Regions from separate parts of the Cerasibacillus sp. genome, predicted to be linked through region 1. Evidence: predicted binding sites of a transcription regulator. Region 1 holds the regulator's gene; the other holds the start of a gene.

Region 1 (9,797 bases):
CATTCCTTCAGGGTCTTTATGAAGCCCCATATGTATCCGGTCAACGATCGTATGATCATTTGGATTACCTTCTACATGCTCAGAATGCCTGAAAGATTGATATACTTTTTCCATCTCATTTACGTATATTTTATTATCCGCATCACTATAAAGAACAAATTCACCTTGATCTATTATAAAATGATGTTTACTTCTTAAATTTTTACGATCAAGGACATAGGATACTTCTTGATGCATCTGTCGAGCACCGTCAGATTCGGTATAAATATATTTTCCCTGTACATTATCAAAATAAAGTGTTGAATCGAGCATTTTTTCTATCAGCTTTTCTTTCGTCATCTCACCTGTTTTCTGTTTTTCCTTGTCCTTTTTAATCACTTCTTTTGTTTGTTCTACTTTTTGTTGATGCTCTTCAACAACATCATCTTTCGTCACAGGAAAGACGTCGAGTTCGTATAAAATATAACTAATAATCACAATGACCGATAAAACAATAAGAATAGGTTTGGCAAAACGCATAGAACATCCCCTATTTCGTCTTAATTTGGAATAAGCATACCACAGAGTGAAAACGTATTCAATTATTTTAAAATAGTGTGATTTTTATAACAAAAAAAATACAGGTGCCTTAAAATACGCAATTTAAGACACCTGTTTTTTATGTTATTGACGTGATACTTTCTGTTCGATTTCTTCTTTAATTAATTGTTCAAATTGGTCGTAACTGAGCGTTTCAGTTTTCTTCTCTCCGTAACGGCGAACGTTAACTGCTTGTTCTTCAATCTCTTTATCTCCTACAACAAGTGCGAATGGAACTTTCTCTGTTTGGGCTTCGCGAATCTTATAGCCAATTTTTTCATCGCGTTCATCAACTTCAACACGAATACCTTGGAAGCGTAAACGTTCACTCACATCTTTCGCATAATCTAAATGAGCAGATAAAGAAACTGGAATAACTTTTACTTGTACAGGTGCAAGCCATACTGGAAAAGCACCTTTATATTCTTCAAGTAAGAAAGCAACAAAACGTTCCATCGTTGAGACAACACCACGGTGAATGACAACTGGACGATGTTCTTTACCATCTTCTCCGATATAAGTTAAATCAAATTTCTCTGCAGCTTGATAATCGAGTTGAACGGTAGACAATGTTTCATCCTTACCGAGTGCTGTTTTTACTTGTACGTCTAATTTCGGACCATAGAAAGCCGCTTCTCCTTCAGCTTCTACATAATCTAGATCCATCTCTTCCATTGTTTCTTTAAGGGCTGCTTGTGCGTATTCCCACATCTCATCATTATCGATATATTTCTCTTTATCTTCTGGATCACGATATGAAAGTCGGAAATAATAATCATCGATACCAAAATCTTGATATACATGTTTAATGAGTGTAACAACTCGTTTAAATTCTTCTTTCACTTGATCAGGACGAGCGAAGATATGTGCATCATTTAATGTCATTCCGCGAACACGTTGTAAGCCAGCTAAAGCACCCGACATTTCATAACGGTGCATCGTTCCTAATTCTGCAATACGAACTGGTAAGTTACGATAACTATACAACTGATTTTTATAAACCATCATATGATGTGGACAGTTCATCGGACGTAAGATTAGTTCTTCATTATCCATTTTCATCGATGGGAACATATCGTCCTGGTAGTGATCTAAATGACCGCTTGTTTTATACAACTCCACACTACCAAGTACAGGTGTATAGACATGGTTATAACCAAGTCTTTCTTCTAAGTCAACAATATAACGCTCAATAATCCGGCGTACAGTTGCGCCTTTCGGTAACCAAAGGGGTAAACCTTGCCCAACTTTTTGAGAAACAGTAAAGATACCTAACTCTTTACCGAGCTTACGGTGATCACGTTCTTTACGTTCTTCTAAAATACGTAAATGCTCTGTTAGTTGACTTTTCTTTTCAAAAGCCGTTCCATAGATACGTTGTAATTGTTTATTGTTGCTATCGCCACGCCAATACGCACCAGAAATCGTTAATAATTTAAAAACTTTAATTTTTCCAGTTGACGGGACATGCACACCACGACATAAATCAACAAAATCATCTTGTTCATAAAGGGTGATCGTTTCACCTTCTGGAATATCTTGAATCAATTCAACTTTCAGTGGATCATTTAAGTCTTTAAACTTTTGAATCGCCTCTTCACGAGATACTTCAATCCGTTTAATTTCAATATTTTGATCAATTATGCGTTGCATTTCTTTTTCTATTTTAGGTAAATCTTCTGGTGTAATCGACACATCAAGGTCCATATCATAGTAGAATCCTTCTTCAATAACAGGACCAACACCAAAGTTGACATCTTTATACAGTCGTTTAATCGCATGTGCCATTAAATGCGCTGTTGAATGGCGCATAATCTCGATTCCTTCCTGATCTCTATACGTGATGATTTGAATCGGACCACCATGCGGAAGTTCCCGTCTTAAATCGAACAATTGATCATCAACTCTAACAGCTAATGCTTGCTTCTTAAGTCCTGGTGAAATGCTTCCAGCGATATCTTCACCTGTCGTTCCTTTAGGAAACACCTTTTTATTTCCATCTGGAAACACAATTTCAATTTCTGCCATCTTTAAACACTCCTTTTCATATTTAAAAACAAATAAAAAACACCCATCCCTACTAAATAAAAGGGACGAGTGTGCAAATCGTGGTTCCACCCTAGTTCTCGTCATGAACATGACGCTCACAACGACTCCATTTTCCTTAACGTGGATCAAGCGCTGTATATTACTGTTATTTCATATACAGGGTTCAAAGGTGGTAATCAATTGCCTAACAGTAGAAGTTCTCAGCCGATGACTTCTATCTCTGAGCTGTTATTAAGCAAATAATCATGTCCTTATCCTTACCGATAGAATATAATTATTTAATATTATAGCGGGTTATCATTAAAATTGCAACTATATTGAGAAAGGAAATTCCGATAATGGTAAAAACATCACCTTTTCTTGAAACACATTAATCACAGTCATTGTTTTAGGTTCAGAGGGGTCTTCACCATAGATGTATATTTTATTTGGCGCAATCGCAATCAAAGGTGCTAAATTCATTTCTTTTCCGTCCAGGCCAACAATATATAAAGGTTCCTGCTTCATAATTTGCATTAACTTCTTTGACGTTAAACGTTCTCCATCCGGATCAAAAAATGAGAAATTATCCCCCTGTACGACGTGAATACAATCATGGTCTGATTTTTTTCGATTCATATATTCACGTAACATATGTATAAAAGCTTGATGCTCTTCCTCACGTTTATAATCATCTATTGCAAGACCTACAATCTGTGTGAGTGCATTTTTTAAATCAGTTAAGCGAAATTGTATAATGGATTGAAAATGAATGGCTGTATCTTCAAGAATCCGCTCAAAAAAAATGGCCTGTAACCAATCGTTTAAACACTTATCTTTCAATAATATTTGATCTTCTAATAACATCGTCTCTGAAAGATGGCTAATACGTTTTAATTCTTCGCCGTTTGTGTAATAATACTTGTCACGTAAAATTTTTTCAATAAAATCGGTTAAATGATACGTCATAAAAACATCAGCAAGCGCTTTTGCGATAGCCGTTTTCATATCAGCTGTTAACACACGCACATATAATCGATTCCCCCAATCTTTATGCGTTTCCCATTGCACATGAATTTCATTCGTTATTTGATATACCACATCACAAAAACAAGTTACTTCTTTATTCGTTCTAAAATAAATCTCTAACAAACCCATCACCCTCACCATTATCCAAACTGTTACATTATATGGATAAGCAAAGGAAAAAATGTACTTCTTCTTGAAAAGAAATGTTTTTTAAAAAAATAAAAACGCCTGAGAAATTCTCAGACGCTATCTATTCCCGACGATTTCTTCCATATACAGGGACTTCATGACTCACTTGTTTAATTCGCTCAATAATTCGTCCTGCCTTGACGGTTTCTACACCACTTCTTGTTGTCGCAAGCATTTTCTCTAATTGGTCTAAACTATAATTTGATGTGAAGAAGACGGGTCGTTTTTCCATCATGCGAAATTGTAAGATTGAACCGAGTATTTCATCACGAAACCAGGCTGATTGCATTTCTGCTCCGATGTCGTCAAGCATAAGAACATCCGCTTTTTTAAAAATGTCTATTTTTTTATTTACTGAGTCATCTTTTAATGATGCACGCATTTCACGTACAAGTTCTGGCATATAAATAAGCGTGGAGGAGATATTAAAATCCTTTAACGAATTGGCTAAAGCACCAAGGAAATACGTTTTGCCCACCCCAAATGGTCCATGGAAATAGATTCCTTTCTCAGGAACACCATCTTTCACCTGCCTAATAAACCGATGTAATTCTAAAACAGCTTGTCCACGTTCTGAATCATTGTCAATGTCTTGAATTGAAGCTTGTAATATGTCTTTTGGCATATAAAGACTTTGAATGAGCTCTGTCTTCTCGCGATCCCGTTCATCATTTATTCGGTACTGACATTTTTTATAAGAAAGATGAATGTCACGTTCTACTACTTCTAATACAGGCGAATAGCCTTGTATCATGTTACGACATCCATTGAGAGAACGACAGTTTCGACAGTTCTTAGACTGACTACGATATTCATATAATTTCATCAAATTTCTCTCGATATCGTTAGATGTCAACTCAGGATGATTGATTAAAAATGCCTCAATGTCTGAGTCATTTAACACGTCTTGTTTAAGCTTTGAGTAAAGTTCTTTGAAATTTTTATTCGTTTTCAGCCATTTTTTTAAAGTTGCTTGGACAGGTTCCATGGTCTCCCCCCTTGCTTGTTTTATTTATGTTGATTCATGGCATGCTGTTTAATAAAGGCTGCCATTTTTTCTTTTTCCTTTTGAACATCGATAACAGGTCCAGTCGACGGCTGTTTTGTTTCTTGGTTTTTTTGTCTTTTCTTAAACCAGTCAGGTATGACATCTGCCGACTTTTGCTGTTTATAATACGATTGAGTGGGTTGGTTCGTACGGCGTTTTTCAAATTGGTTTTGTTGTTTTTTAGCGAATGCCATCGCTTCTTTAGCCGTTTTTAAATTGGCACGTGACCAATGACTAGCAATTGTCTCCATATATTTTCTCGACAGTCGCATATCTGATTGTAATAAAACGTAATGGATTAATACGTTCATAACTGGAGACGGTAATCCCTGTGACAACATAATGTCACGAACTAAGGTCAAATCTTGTTCGGAAGCTTGATTGCCACTAGATAAATCGGCTAATAATTGTTGTGGAGAAATCGTTTCTAAGATTTGGACGAGTTTTTCTTCTTTCGTTTTCGGTTCCCTTAGTTGTGACTGCTTCTGATGACTGTCCACGCCACCTTTATCTTGGGCGACTAGTTCAACCGTTTGATGCTTTTTATTCATTGTAAATGCATCATGGCAGGCCTGTTTAAATTCTTCAACATTTAATGTATGGTCCTCCGTTATTGCCCATAGAACACATTTTTCAATTTCATGATTCGCTAGGTCGTACAATATTTTCATTTGGCTGATGATACGTTGATTCGTTTTCGTTAATACACGTTCAGCTGGTATCATCTGTTTCTTCAAAACATGTGCAAGCCAATTAAAGTCTATCTCTTGAACATTTGGGCCGAGCTGTTTTTTAGCAACAGGTTGTTTGGGCTGAATCGGGCTATTAGTGACACGTAATGTTTTAAACACGGTTTCAAATGAAGCGGTTATCTTCTTCCCATGCATTGTTTCTTCCTTAACAAAATGTGCCTGTAATTGATCAAAACGATATTTTCCAATTTGATGATATAAGAGCTGTGAGAGCATCGCATCTTGGAAAAATTGCTTTGGAGAAAATGGTCCAATAAGGTCATAGCTTAAAACTGTATATGATTCATCATCTATTTCGTAAGTGTTCATTAAACCGATTGCTTCTAATTTTAATCGTGCTTGATAGATTTCATCTAATGGAAGCCCCATACAACTCATGAGCTGATGATGCGTTTTAAATTCTTTCTTTGGAAAAATTGAGACATCATGAAGAAGCGTCTGATATAACATCACAGCGTGAATCCCGATTAATGGTTGATATAAATGGGTTAATGAAATGGCGTAATCCACAGGTAAATGACCCCTGACAGTAACCTTATATCCGTCGTTTGGTAAAATCTTCCCAATGAAGTTCATTTTCATAACCCTTTCCTGATGTACATGATATATATTGATTTATTTCTTTTTATCAGCATCAATTAATTCTTTCAACTCGTTCATAAACACGGTAATATCTTTAAATTGGCGATAAACGGACGCAAATCGAACATAAGCTACTTCATCGACTTGCGCAAGTTGTTCCATCACTTTTTCACCAATTTCTTTACTATCTACTTCAGCCGTATTTTTATTACGGAGCTCTTTTTCTATTTGATGAACCATGTCCTCGATTGTCTCAGCTGATACTGGGCGTTTTTCACAAGCTTTCATGATTCCACGGGTAAGCTTTTCTCGGCTAAATTCCTGGCGTGCGCCATCTTTTTTTACAACCATTAGGGGAACTTTTTCCGTTCGTTCAAATGTTGTAAAACGATAGCCACACGAATCGCATTCTCTTCTACGACGAATAGAACGTCCATCTTCAATTGGACGTGAATCCAGGACTTTAGAATTTTTGTTTTGGCATGTTGGACATCTCATTTTGTTCGCTCCCAATTGCATAAAATTTCGTTATGTTCTAATTCGTTTCTAATAACGGTAGTCTTTGATCTAGTGCATCATAAAGTGACTTTATTACCTTTGTACTGTATCCAAAGTCAAAAGGAAAGGCAGTCTCTGTTGTAACAGTAAAATCAATTGCCGTTTGGTAAGGTTGGACCATGACAACTGAAGCAACCACAAATGCCTTCTTTCCTTCGTTTATAATGGATATACTTAACTCTCCACGTTCTTCTGAAATGGCATGAATGGTCGCTTGCAATGTTTGTTGACATATATTTTTTAGAATGTTTAAAGCCTCTTTTGATGTTGTTTTATAGTATCGTGTTTTAAGTTCTTTATTCTTATGTTGATCATGTGTTTCGGAATGCTTTGAAAAGATTTTTTTTAAAGACATCTTAAACTCACCATAATTTCTATCAAAAAATTACTGATACTCTACCCATTCTAACATGTTTTTCAGTTTCAATAAAGAATCCGGAGCTATTTTGTTTTATAATTGATATGAAGTGTAAAAAGAGTTGTCCGACAATAATCGAACAACTCTTTTTGTATTTAAGGTTATATATATTATTTCACTAATGACTGACCAACATATTTTGTTAAATCAACAACACGGCTTGAGTAGCCCCACTCATTATCATACCATGCTAATACTTTTACTTTATGTTCGTCCATCACCATTGTTGAGAGGCCATCAACAATAGCCGATGATTCAGTTGTGGTGAAGTCAATGGAAACAAGTGGTTCTTCTGTATATTCAATTATACCTTTTAATTGTTCTTTTGCTGCTTGTTTAAAGGCATTGTTAATCTCTTCGACCGTTACAGACCTTTCTACATCAACGACTAAGTCAACTAATGAAACATTCGGAGTTGGAACACGTAATGCCATTCCATGAAGTTTACCATTTAAGTGTGGTAATACTTCGCCTAGTGCTTTTGCAGCACCTGTTGACGTTGGAATAATTGATTGTGTACAACCTCTTGCACGGCGTAAATCTTTATGTGGGTTATCTAAATTTTTCTGATCGTTTGTAAAGGCATGGACAGTTGTCATGAGTCCATTTTTAATTTTGAAATGGTCATCAAGTACTTTTACAACTGGTGCTAAACAGTTTGTTGTACATGATGCATTAGAGATAACTGTATCTGTCTCTTCATATGTTTCATGGTTAACACCCATGACAATTGTTCGGTCAACTTCTTTTCCTGGTGCTGTAATAACGACTTTTTTCGCACCTGCTTTTAAATGTAGACCCGCAGATTCTTTTGTTCTAAATGCGCCTGTCGCTTCAACAACGACATCTATTTGAAATTCTTCCCATGGTAATTCTTCTGGGTTTCTAGAGCTAACGAGTTTAATAGCTTGACCATCTACTTCTAAACCATCATCAGTAGCTTTTACATCACCATCAAAAGCACCATGGACACTATCATACTTCACTAAGTGTGCTAATGTTTCTGCTGGATAGCTTGCATTCACTGCAACAACTTCTAGTTGATTATCTTTCATTGCTTGTCGGAAAACCATACGCCCGATGCGACCGAAGCCATTTATCGCAATACGGATCTTTTTCATTTATATTCCTCCTGTATATGTCATACTTTATTTGTTAAAAACCATTAATAGTATAACATATTACATTTAAAAATGTGACTGTTTATATGATAATTTTGTAAAGGCTTCCTTTATGTTAAAAAAACTGAGCGTATTCCATCGTAATTGACTTACACTCCGCTTTCCGCTGGCAGTCTGCGAGCCACGATGGAACAGCACGAGACCGAAGATTCCTGTAGCGACTCGACAGAGGAGCTACAGGAGCTTAAATCCTGCCTGCGGAAAGCAACTGTTTGAGGTGAAAGGAAACACCACTCTAAATATAGAAAAGAGCTTTTAATAAAAATTAAGAGTCCAGTTTTATTATTAACTGAACTCCTTTTCTATTTAACTGGGTTTTGTCCCAGCCACATTTAAATAATTTCCCATTCCGTTAGAAGTTGTTCAAGCTGAATAAATGATTCATGCTTTGAACCGTTATTATTAATGATTGCATCCGCTAATCTCGCTTTTTCTTTTAAAGGAAGCTGTGAATTGATTCGCTGTTTCGCTTCTATTTCTGTAAAATTATCACGTTTCATTAAACGTTCTAATTGAACGGATTCATCAACATAAACTAGAACAGTACGGTCGACTAAATGTTGTAACTTATTTTCAAATAACAACGGTATATCGAGTACAACACATTTTTCCTTTGCTTCAATGTAGGCATCTCTTTTTTCTAACATGCGCTGCCGAATCGCTGGGTGAACGATTTTGTTGAGTTTCTCAAGTTTTTCTTTATCGGCAAAAACCACTTCACCTAACTTCTTTCGATCAATCGAACGGTCTTTACGTAACATGTCTTCCCCGAATGTTTCAATAATCTCGTTATAAGCGGGTTCACCTGGTAGCACAACTTCACGAGCTAATTTATCTGCATCAATAACAGGAATGTTAAAATCATCGAACATTAAAGAAACGGTGCTTTTTCCACTGGCAATACTTCCTGTCAACCCAATTACACAAGTCATCGTATCCTTCCTCTTCTTATTCTAGTCTTGTTTTTGACAAATCGGACAAATATGTGTGCCTCGACCTGCTACTTTCATCTTCTCTATCTCTGTTCCACACGTATGACATGCCTGACCTTCTTTACCATAGACAAATAAACGTTGTTGAAACATGCCCATATCACCCTGGCTATTAACATAGGAACGGACTGTTGTTCCTCCTAATTTAATGGCCTCTTTTAATACAGCAATTGCAGCTTGTTGAATACGTTTTATTTCATCTGCTGTTAACTGATGTGCTCGCTTCATAGGATGTACACGTGCTTTAAACAATGTTTCGTCTACATATATGTTTCCGAGTCCTGCAACGATTGTTTGATCAAGTAAAGCTGCTTTAATGAAGCGAGACGTCTTCTGTAATTTTTCATAAAAATATGCGAATGTAAACTGCTCATCAAATGGATCTGGTCCAAGCTGATTAAGTGGCTTTCGCTTGAATTCCTGACCTTTTGGAATTAAATG
Region 2 (9,797 bases), on a different contig from region 1:
ATTATGTCATTCCAGAAGAAGGGTCAAATCTTTGGTTTGATAATATCGTCATCCCAAAAACAGCCAAAAATGTAGAAGCAGCTCATCAGTTTATCAACTTTTTGCTTGATCCAAAAATCGCCGCCCAAAACACCGAATATGTCGCCTATTCTACACCGAATAAAGAAGCACTCAAATATATGGACCCAGAAATGGTTCAAGATGAACGCTTCTATCCATCACCTGAGCTAACCGATAAACTTGAAGTATATGAAAATCTCGGTAAAAAGAACTTATCTATATATAACGATTTGTTTTTGGAATTTAAAATGTACCGGAAGTAAAAATAATAAGAGCATCCAGTAAGTCGCCTTGACAACTGGATGCTCTTTTTTTTACCTGTTATGCTTGTATCACATCAAAAGCCTAAAGAGAGATTACTCGTTTTAAACATGTGCTATTTAGCTGTAGCGTTACCGAAATTACTCCATATCAAATCTTCTAGTACGGAAATTCCCCGCTCGTAACGTTCTTTAAACATAACTGGAGCTGGAGTAGATGGTGTTATAATTCCTATCTTATCTCCTGGGAGTAAACGTTCTGGCTTAATCATTTTATCTCTCCTCTATTAATGATACTAATATACTACTATTAGATACATTTCACTAAGTCATATATAGACAAACTTTTACACAAGCAATGCCCGATCACTCTCAAACTCTTCAACCCGCAAGCGTTTAAATTCATCCAATAAGTCCTCAATCGTTACAGCTTTCTTCTTGTCACCAGATATATCAAGAATAATTTCTCCCTTATCCATCATGATGAGTCGGTTACCTAAATCGATTGCTTGTTGCATATTATGTGTCACCATAAGTGTTGTTAGTTCGTATGTTTCTATCAATTCTTTTGTTAGCTGAGTGATTAGTTCTGCACGTGATGGGTCAAGAGCAGCTGTATGTTCATCTAATAGTAAAATATCCGGCTCAGTAAATGTTGCCATTAATAAAGATAAAGCTTGACGTTCACCACCAGATAGAAAACCGACCTTTGTCGTTAATCGATTTTCTAACCCGACATTCAATTTGCTTAAATATGCCTTGAAAAGCTCTCGACGTTTTTTAGTTACACCGAATGTAAGGCGCCGTTTTTTACAGCGGGAAATTGCGATCGCTAAGTTTTCTTCGATTGTCATAGTTGGAGCCGTTCCCGCCATTGGATCTTGGAAAACGCGTCCAATCATACGTGCACGTTTATATTCCGGTAAGTGAACAACCTGTTTTCCATTTATAAAAACTTCACCAACATCAGGAAATAAGCTTCCAGAGACCATATTCATTAATGTCGATTTTCCTGCTCCATTACTCCCAATAACTGTGACAAAATCACCCTTTTTTAAGGAGAGATTAATATCTTTTAATGCTTTCTTTTCGTTTGGTGTGTTCTCATTGAATGTAACAGATAAATGCTGTAATTTAAGCATCCGTAACACCTTCTTCCTTACGACGAAGCTCTATTTGCAAGCGTTTTTCTGAGCGCCGTTTCCTTTCTTTTCGAGACTTTAACACATTGGGTAAAACTAATGACGCAATAACGAGGACCGCTGTGATTAATTTCATATCGCCTGTTTCTAAGAAATCGACTCGTAATGCCAAAGTGACAACCATGCGGTAAATAATCGCCCCGCCAATAACTGCCAATGTCGCTCGGGCAATTGTTTTCGTACCAAAAATAGCTTCACCGATAATGACAGAGGCTAAACCAATAATAATCATCCCAATGCCCATTCCAACATCAGCAAACCCACCGTGCTGTGCAATAAGACCACCTGCAAAGGCAACAAGGGCATTCGATATACCAACTCCTAAAATAATAAGTGAGTCGGTATTAGCAGAAAAGCTGCGGATCATTTTTTTGTTATCACCTGTTGCACGTAAAGCAAGTCCAACTTCTGTTTTTAAGAAAAAATCAGTTAAGAGTTTCACAATTGTCGTTATAATAAGCATCACACCGATGATCGCCCATGTTTTTGGAACCTGTGTCAAACCAACTGAACTCAACAACCCGTTTATTAATGAATCAATTCCTGTTTTTTCCCATACAGACTGAACTTGCTTAAAAAATGTCGTCTCATTTAAAAATGATACAGTCGGTTTGTCAAGAATACGTAAGTTAATGGAATATAGCGCTGTCATCATTAATATTCCTGATAATAAAGGGTTGACTTTTCCTTTTGTATGAAGAAGTCCTGTTATACAGCCTGCAAGAAAACCAGCCACTAATGCTAATAAGCTCGCAACAATCGGTGGTACACCATGAATAATCGAAATAGCTGCAACAGCTGCACCCGTTACAAAACTCCCATCTACAGTTAAGTCAGGAAAGTCTAAAATACGAAATGTTAAATAAACACCTAAAGCCATAATCGCATATATAATGCCAGATTCTACTGCACCGAACATTGATAAAAACAAATGAATCTCTCCTCTCCAACTCGTTTTAAAGAAATCACAGGAACGAATAGCTCCTGTGATTGATGTCTACATGAACTGTTATTCATTTGTTTCTAGAAATTCAGCCAATTCATCCCACTCATCATGCCACTTGACACCTTGTTTTTCAGCCGCTTCTTTATTAATAATTAATTTTATCTCTTCAGGATATTCTACCGGGATATCGCTCGGGTCTTTTTCTCCCTTTAAGATTTCAACCGCCATTTCGCCCGTACGGTAACCAATCTTAATATAGTCAATGCCAAATGTAGCGAATCCACCCTTTTCTAATGAATCAGGTTCCCCAACGATTAATGGAATTTTCTGATCCTCTGCAACGCCAACAACACTATCGAGTGCTGAGACAACCATATTATCTGTCACGATATAAAGAACGTCCACTTCACTTGCAATAGTCATTGTCGCTTGTTGTACTTCAGACGTATTGGCTACTGTTCGCTCAGTTAGCGTTAAGCTCGTTCCTTCAGCTGCTTCTTTCACCGTATCAATCTGAGATACTGAATTTTGTTCTCCTGCATTATATATAAGTCCTACATTCGCCCCATTAAAATATTTATCGATAAACTGAACTGTTTCCTTTATTGCTTCAGGATGTAAGTCGACAACTCCAGTTATATTATCTCCTGGTTGATCCATCGCTTCGACAATTCCTGCTCCAACTGGATCGGAAACAGACGTAAATACAATTGGAATCTGATCTGTTGCTTGCAATGCTCCTAATGTACTTGCAGTTGAATTAGCAAAAATTAGGTCAACACTATCTGCTACGAAGTTATCAGCAATTGGCTTTACATTGTTTTGTTCTCCTTGAGCACTTTGCAAATCAAATTCGACATCTAATCCTGCATCTTTTAAGGCCTCTTGAAATCCCTTATACGCCTGATCTAATGAGGGATGCTCAACGATTTGTGTCGCACCGATTTTAAATGTTTTTCCTTTTTTGCTTGATCCACCATTAGAGCTACCTCCAGCCTTATCTTCTGAATTTCCACAAGCACCTAACATGATTAAACTCATAAGCAGCATACATAAAATAATTATTCTCTTCCTCATCTCTCTACTCCACTCCTCTAATTCCTTGTGATATTATTAACATTTTTCTAAATAATTAGCGACTATTATACCACAGGCGTTTTGTTAGTCAAGATACAGTTTTAAACTGAAAACGCTATCATAAAATAATTTAATTTATATCCTGTTGTATAACATTTCATTAGAACCTATTTGTATCCGTTTACAAGTATTGTTACGTCTATGTTTTTAAAAAGTGGTTAATTTTCCCATTATGTAATTTTTTTTAAAAAAAGCTTTTTAGAAATATTTTATTTTATGGTCTGTATTTATTCGATATAATAAAGATGACCATGAAAAAGGAGTATGACAATTGATTGAAATTTACACAGATGGTGCATCAAGTGGAAATCCCGGTATCAGTGGCGCTGGTATTTACATAAAAGCATATGGGCTCGTTTACACATTCGCCATTCCACTTGGAGTTTGTACAAACCATGAAGCCGAATTCTACGCGGTCATTAAAGCATTGGAAATTTGTAAAGATAAATTTCCCGGAGACATTCTCTCCTTTCGTTCAGATTCTAAAATAGTCGTTGATACGATAGAAAAAGATTATACAAATAATAAAGCCTTCCAGCCGTTATTAGAAAAAATAAGGCAAGAAGGAAAGTCGTTTCCATATGTTTTTATTAAATGGATTCCAAATCGCACCAACCAAAAGGCTGATCAATTAGCGAAACAAGCGATTCAACAGCAACACTAAACTATCCGTTTTCTAACATTTTCCCAAGTGGTCCATCTTCACGAATGATGTCTTGAATCTCGTAGATAGATATTGGAAACATCGGAAAGCCGACATAATATGGTGTGATTTCATAAAGTTGAAAATAGATAACAAGCGCTTTATCAGCAAGATAAAAATCTTGTTTCGATGAAATTGTAATGGGCTCATCAAATGTATCGAGATTTCGTTCTTTTATTTGTCTTTCAACGATTTTTTTAAGTACGTCTTGATAATGACTATTTGGCTTAAACAGTTCATGAAGTTGGTAGCTTTTTCCCGTTTTCACATCAAACGTTAACGATTTCATTAATGTTAAGCCATGAGCATGATATGGTGCATATGCATAATTAGTTAATGATAGGCTAAGGACGTTACGTTCATTTGTTTTTACTTCATACTGTCCTAACATCTCTTGAAAAAGACCTGCCTGCTGACTTTCATACTGCTCTCTTCGTAAATTTTGTACTTGTTGATAAATCTTTTGATTCATTGTTTGCTGAGCGGTTATATTTTGCAAATGAATGATTTGCGGATAATAAATCTGCTCTCCAGAGCTCTTTATGACAAATGTCTGAAGTGATACAGGTAAAATGGGCTGAAACATACGGCTCCTCCTCGTAAACTTTGTTAATAATACTTTATTCAATGCCCATAAAAATGTTATAACATAAAAAATTCCCTGCCACAGTACGCCGACTGGACAGGGATATGATACATTTCTTAATTTAAAGCAATAATTCTTTGATTGCGACTTCCTCTAAAGGTTAATGATAAATCTCTCTGTTCAATAACAAATTTACCATCGACAAGCACATCACAAATTTGCAATAATTCTTTTTTATATGGGTCATTCGAAGCTATAATTTTCTCATACGTAAAACCACTGTAGATCCAGATATTTTTATCAAGCTTCTTAATTTCTTTGGCAAGCTTTACGAGTTCTTTCGCTTGAATCATCGGCTCTCCACCAGAAAAGGTCACATCTGTTAATGGATTATCTGCCACTTCTTGCAAGATATCATCGACTGACATGTTTTTTCCATTCGTCATCTTCCAACTTGATGGGTTATGGCATCCGAGACATTGATGTGGACAACCTGCGAAAAAGATAACTGTCCGTAAGCCTTCGCCATCAACAACTGAGTCATGGATAATGTTCATGACCTTCATTGGTGCTTGACCCTTTCCGCTTCTTCCTGATATTTCGCTTCATTCCATTTCGTCATATCACCAACTAAATATCCGGTAATCCGTCTAATTCGTTCAATCAATTGTTCATCATCATTTTCACAATCAGGACATGCATTGTCAATTATGCCTGAATGACCACAAACTTTACAACGGTCAACGGGATGATTAATTGAACCGTATCCCATATTACTTGTAGCCATCGCTTTCACGAGCTTGTCCAATGCTGGAATGTTTTTCGAAACATCTCCATCCACTTCGATATATGAAATATGGCCGGCATTACATAATTCATGAAATGGACCTTCTTTTCTAATCTTATCAATTGCTTTGATTGGGTAGTATACAGGAACATGGAAAGAATTCGTATAATAATCTCGCTCTGTCACACCCGGAATTTTTCCGAAGTCTTGCTGATCACGCTTCGTAAACTTGCCTGACAATCCTTCAGCAGGTGTTGCAATAAGTGTGAAATTTAATTGATATTGCTGAGTTGCCTCGTCCATCCGTTCACGCAGTTGTTTTACAATACGATATCCTAGTTCATATGCAGCTTCACTTTCACCATGGTGTTTACCCGTTAAAGCTACAAGCGCTTCTGCCAAACCGATAAAACCTATACTTAATGTCCCATGTTTTAACACTTCTTCAAGTGTATCCTCATCTTGAAGTTTTTCACTATCTTTCCAAACATGTTGTCTATATAGAAAGGAGAAATGCTTGGCTTTCTTTCTTGCCTGAAAACGGAATCGTTCGAGTAACTGGAGAATAGCAATATCAATATAGTTATGTAGCTTCTCCATAAATTTTTCAACTGTTTTCGTCGATAAGGCAATTTTGACGAGATTAATGGATGTAAACGATAAATTACCACGACGAATACTATTTTCATCACCATGAATATTAGACATAACACGTGTACGGCATCCCATATATGATACTTCTGATTCCGGTGTCCCATCATAGTACTGAGCATTAAAGGTAGAATCAATAAAGCTGAAATTTGGAAATAATCGCTTAGCAGTCGTTTCGAGTGCTAATTGATATAAATCATAATTCGGATCACCTTCATGAAAGTTGATTCCTTTTTTCATCTTAAAAATTTGAATCGGAAAAATCGGTGTTTCCCCTTTACCTAACCCTGCTTGTGTTGCTAATAACAGATTTTTAACGAGAAGCCGACCTTCCTTAGACGTATCCGTTCCGTAGTTAATTGACACAAACGGAACTTGTCCTCCACCTCTAGAATGCATGCTATTACTATTATGAATAAATGCTTCACATGCTTGATAGACATCACGCTCTGTTTCAATCCAGGCGTGTTCTTTAACTTCTTCCTCTACCCACGATGTTGGATATGACTTTAACTTTATTAAATGCTTTTCATATGTTTTACGTACATACGGAGCCAAATCAAAATCAAACATTGGAAAACTCTGACCACCATGTTGCATATTTTGATTCGCCTGAAAAATGATAGACGCTAATGCAAGCGCACTTGTAATCGAAGACGGTTCTCGCATATGCCCATGACCTGTATTAAATCCATTTTTAAGTAGTTCCCCTAACGGAATTTGACAACAAGTTGTCGTTCCTGTTGGATAAAAATCGAAATCATGCGGATGAAGATAATTTTCCTCAATCGCACGCTTCACACTTGGTTGGAGTAGTTTTTCCATTCCATAAAACTTCCCACTTTCTGAAGCAAATTTTCCCATTTGCCCCATCGGCGACTGCCCATCAACATTCGCATTTTCTTGTAGTAGATTACGATTTTTCACCTCTACAATTTGTGAGAAAGTGTCCATTAAGCGTGCTTCCACATCATGTTCTTCTTTAAGCAAAACCATTTCATTTCCCCCTATGCCTCACGCTTTTTTGCCATATATAGTATTCATTTAATAATTATACACTACATATGGTGTCGTAAATAATCATAACATAGAGAGAGACTGTTTAATGTGAATGATTTTTGAAAGTCTTAGGGAAATATTTTTTAAATTTTCGAATGGTATAACCGCTTTATCTGGCATGTTTTCACTTGAGATTTTCGAGGATAAGATATCTTTTATATACGATAAATACCAACTCAAATTCCGTGACTTTTTTAACAAAATCTATTGCACATTAAAAAGATATAAAAAAACTATCATTTCGGTTTATTAGATGTAAATCATTCAATTTCCTCATTATATTTGACAAGATAATCAGCTTGTTCAATCGGGTGAATTTCAGTCACATATTTATCCTCTGCAGGAAAATAACGATTTATATATTTTTTCAAAATCATATCTCGGTTTCCTATATATGTATCTCTATTAAGCACGCGAGACAATCTTTTATCTTTCGGAACATCTAAATAAATAACATAATCAAAATAATTTCTTAACAAAGGTCGTTGGATGAAAACACCCTCTATCATTAGAATGGTATCTGCATCTATATCGAGTCGTCGTTGATGATAAACGTCTTGAGTTTTATCATAAGATTCAATCATATGATGTATTTCTTTTCCTTTGTGAATGGGGATGAATATATTTTCTAAGACATAATCATATCGCCATTGAATGTTGTAATAACAATCCCATTCTGCTTTGTTTTTATTATATCGAACGGATCTTTTATGGATAAAATCATCCATATGAAGCAAAGCGACTTTCATGTCTGCTAACTTCAGAGCATCTTCTAGCTTTTGGGCATAAGTCGTTTTACCAGCTCCACCAAGGCCATCGATTCCGATGATAAACGTTTTATTGGCCTGTCGTTGTTGAATATTTCTGATTATATTTTCCATATCAACACAACCATTTTAGACTAGTCTATATACCATTTAGGTACAAGCTGGGAAAATTCATCATGATCTACTATAACATCGAGTGAATATCGTAGCATTTTTTCATAAATTCCTAATGGGCCCCCCCATACGAGTGCTGACACGATATGCATCGCACTATAGAGTGTGTACAACTCCCAAAACGAATCTGTGACACCACCTATGTCATCATGATAACCGTCTACAATCCCAATCGTAAACGGAACACTTGCCTTGACAGAGAAAAAGCCTAATTTCGTTAAATCATGAATAGGATCTCCCCAATCCATCCGTTGAAAATCAATAATACCAGACAATGTTCGCTCGTGAATCAGTAAATTAGCCGGATGAAAATCATCGTGTTGGAACGTATTTGGTCTTTCTATCAATAAATGTTCATGTAAACGTATATAATTTTTAAGAAGTGATTTAATATGCTCATCAAGAGGAACATTTTTTAAACGCTTTAAATAACTGTCACTCTTATGCTTTTTATGATTGTACCAATTTGGTGTACCCTCAGGAGCATTTAAATGATGCAATTTTTTCAGTTCTTTCCCTGCAAGAAAACCTGCATCATATTGTTCAATTTGCGTTATATCTTTTAAAGCTACCTCTCCATCTTGACCAGGTAAATACGATAGAATCATATACGACATATCAGCCGAGTCTAGTGTGCCGAATTCGAACGTTTTCGGAACATAAGCCGATAGCTCATTTAATCGCGAAATCGTGTCATACTCAATTTGGCGTTCTTGTTTATCTTTTTTCGGGAACAATCTTAATAAGTACTGGTCATCAATGACATATTTTTTATCAGATGAAAAGCCTTTCGTTAACTCTTTAATCTGGCCTCCCTTTTGAGCAATTGGTATCTGTTGTAAATATTCCGGCTTCATTATAGCCCTCCTTTATATTCTTAATGATATATCATTTTATTAAGAATTTTATTTATATTAATATCTTAGCAAAAGTTTTTTATAATGGAAGACAGTTACTATCTTTTATCATAAAAAAAACCAGTATTCGACTGATTTTTTTAAAGAAAGTATACTTATTTCCAATCACTTTTTTCGCTCCAAATACTTCGACCCTTCACGTATCGCTAACTTAGAAAGCGATTGTTTTTCAATAAATTCAGCTACTGATGTTGGGTTTGTCTTGGAATACTCCCTTAAAGCCCAGCCAATCGCCTTTTGAATAAAAAATTCATCGATCTGTTTTAAGCGATTAATAATCGAATATAAACGCTTTTCATCCGTTTGATCTTTATATTTTAATTGAAAGAGAATCATCGTTCGTTGCAACCACAAATGATTGGAAGAAAGCCATTCATCACCTTTTTCTAATATAAGCTGTGGATACGTCTGAAAAACATTGCCTACTAAATGACTTGCTATCGCATCAACTGTGTCCCACCATGATTTGGTCGTAATCATATATTCTAGTAATTCGATGTGGTGATCTGTTAACCGCTTTTTATGCTTTACTAAATAATCAACAGCAA

The links. Region 1 encodes NrdR, which represses ribonucleotide reductase genes. Its sites were predicted from a motif close to AACACNATATATNGTGTT; they were not measured.
Region 2: a site for NrdR is predicted at 7,387-7,404, ahead of VIG73_RS01485 (anaerobic ribonucleoside triphosphate reductase). Genes of this name have one in related genera too.

The regions. Positions count from the first base shown of each region.
Region 1 covers NZ_DATBTY010000040.1:38,448-48,244, reverse strand. Annotated here, with positions in the region: gene VIG73_RS07525 (hypothetical protein) at 1-519, opposite strand, end outside; gene thrS (threonine--tRNA ligase) at 664-2,607, opposite strand; T-box leader at 2,666-2,895, opposite strand; gene ytxC (sporulation protein YtxC) at 2,941-3,759, opposite strand; gene dnaI (primosomal protein DnaI) at 3,887-4,813, opposite strand; gene VIG73_RS07505 (replication initiation and membrane attachment family protein) at 4,834-6,135, opposite strand; gene nrdR (transcriptional regulator NrdR) at 6,241-6,705, opposite strand; gene VIG73_RS07495 (cytosolic protein) at 6,743-7,120, opposite strand; gene VIG73_RS07490 (glyceraldehyde-3-phosphate dehydrogenase) at 7,294-8,304, opposite strand; gene coaE (dephospho-CoA kinase) at 8,697-9,296, opposite strand; gene mutM (DNA-formamidopyrimidine glycosylase) at 9,318-9,797, opposite strand, start outside.
Region 2 covers NZ_DATBTY010000006.1:44,991-54,787, reverse strand. Annotated here, with positions in the region: gene VIG73_RS01525 (ABC transporter substrate-binding protein) at 1-323, shown strand, start outside; gene VIG73_RS01520 (hypothetical protein) at 437-592, opposite strand; gene VIG73_RS01515 (ABC transporter ATP-binding protein) at 668-1,462, opposite strand; gene VIG73_RS01510 (ABC transporter permease) at 1,455-2,453, opposite strand; gene VIG73_RS01505 (ABC transporter substrate-binding protein) at 2,532-3,545, opposite strand; gene VIG73_RS01500 (ribonuclease HI family protein) at 3,877-4,269, shown strand; gene VIG73_RS01495 (DUF3298 and DUF4163 domain-containing protein) at 4,271-4,894, opposite strand; gene nrdG (anaerobic ribonucleoside-triphosphate reductase activating protein) at 5,011-5,460, opposite strand; gene VIG73_RS01485 (anaerobic ribonucleoside triphosphate reductase) at 5,457-7,328, opposite strand; gene VIG73_RS01480 (uridine kinase) at 7,652-8,272, opposite strand; gene VIG73_RS01475 (aminoglycoside phosphotransferase family protein) at 8,293-9,189, opposite strand; gene VIG73_RS01470 (DNA alkylation repair protein) at 9,355-9,797, opposite strand, start outside.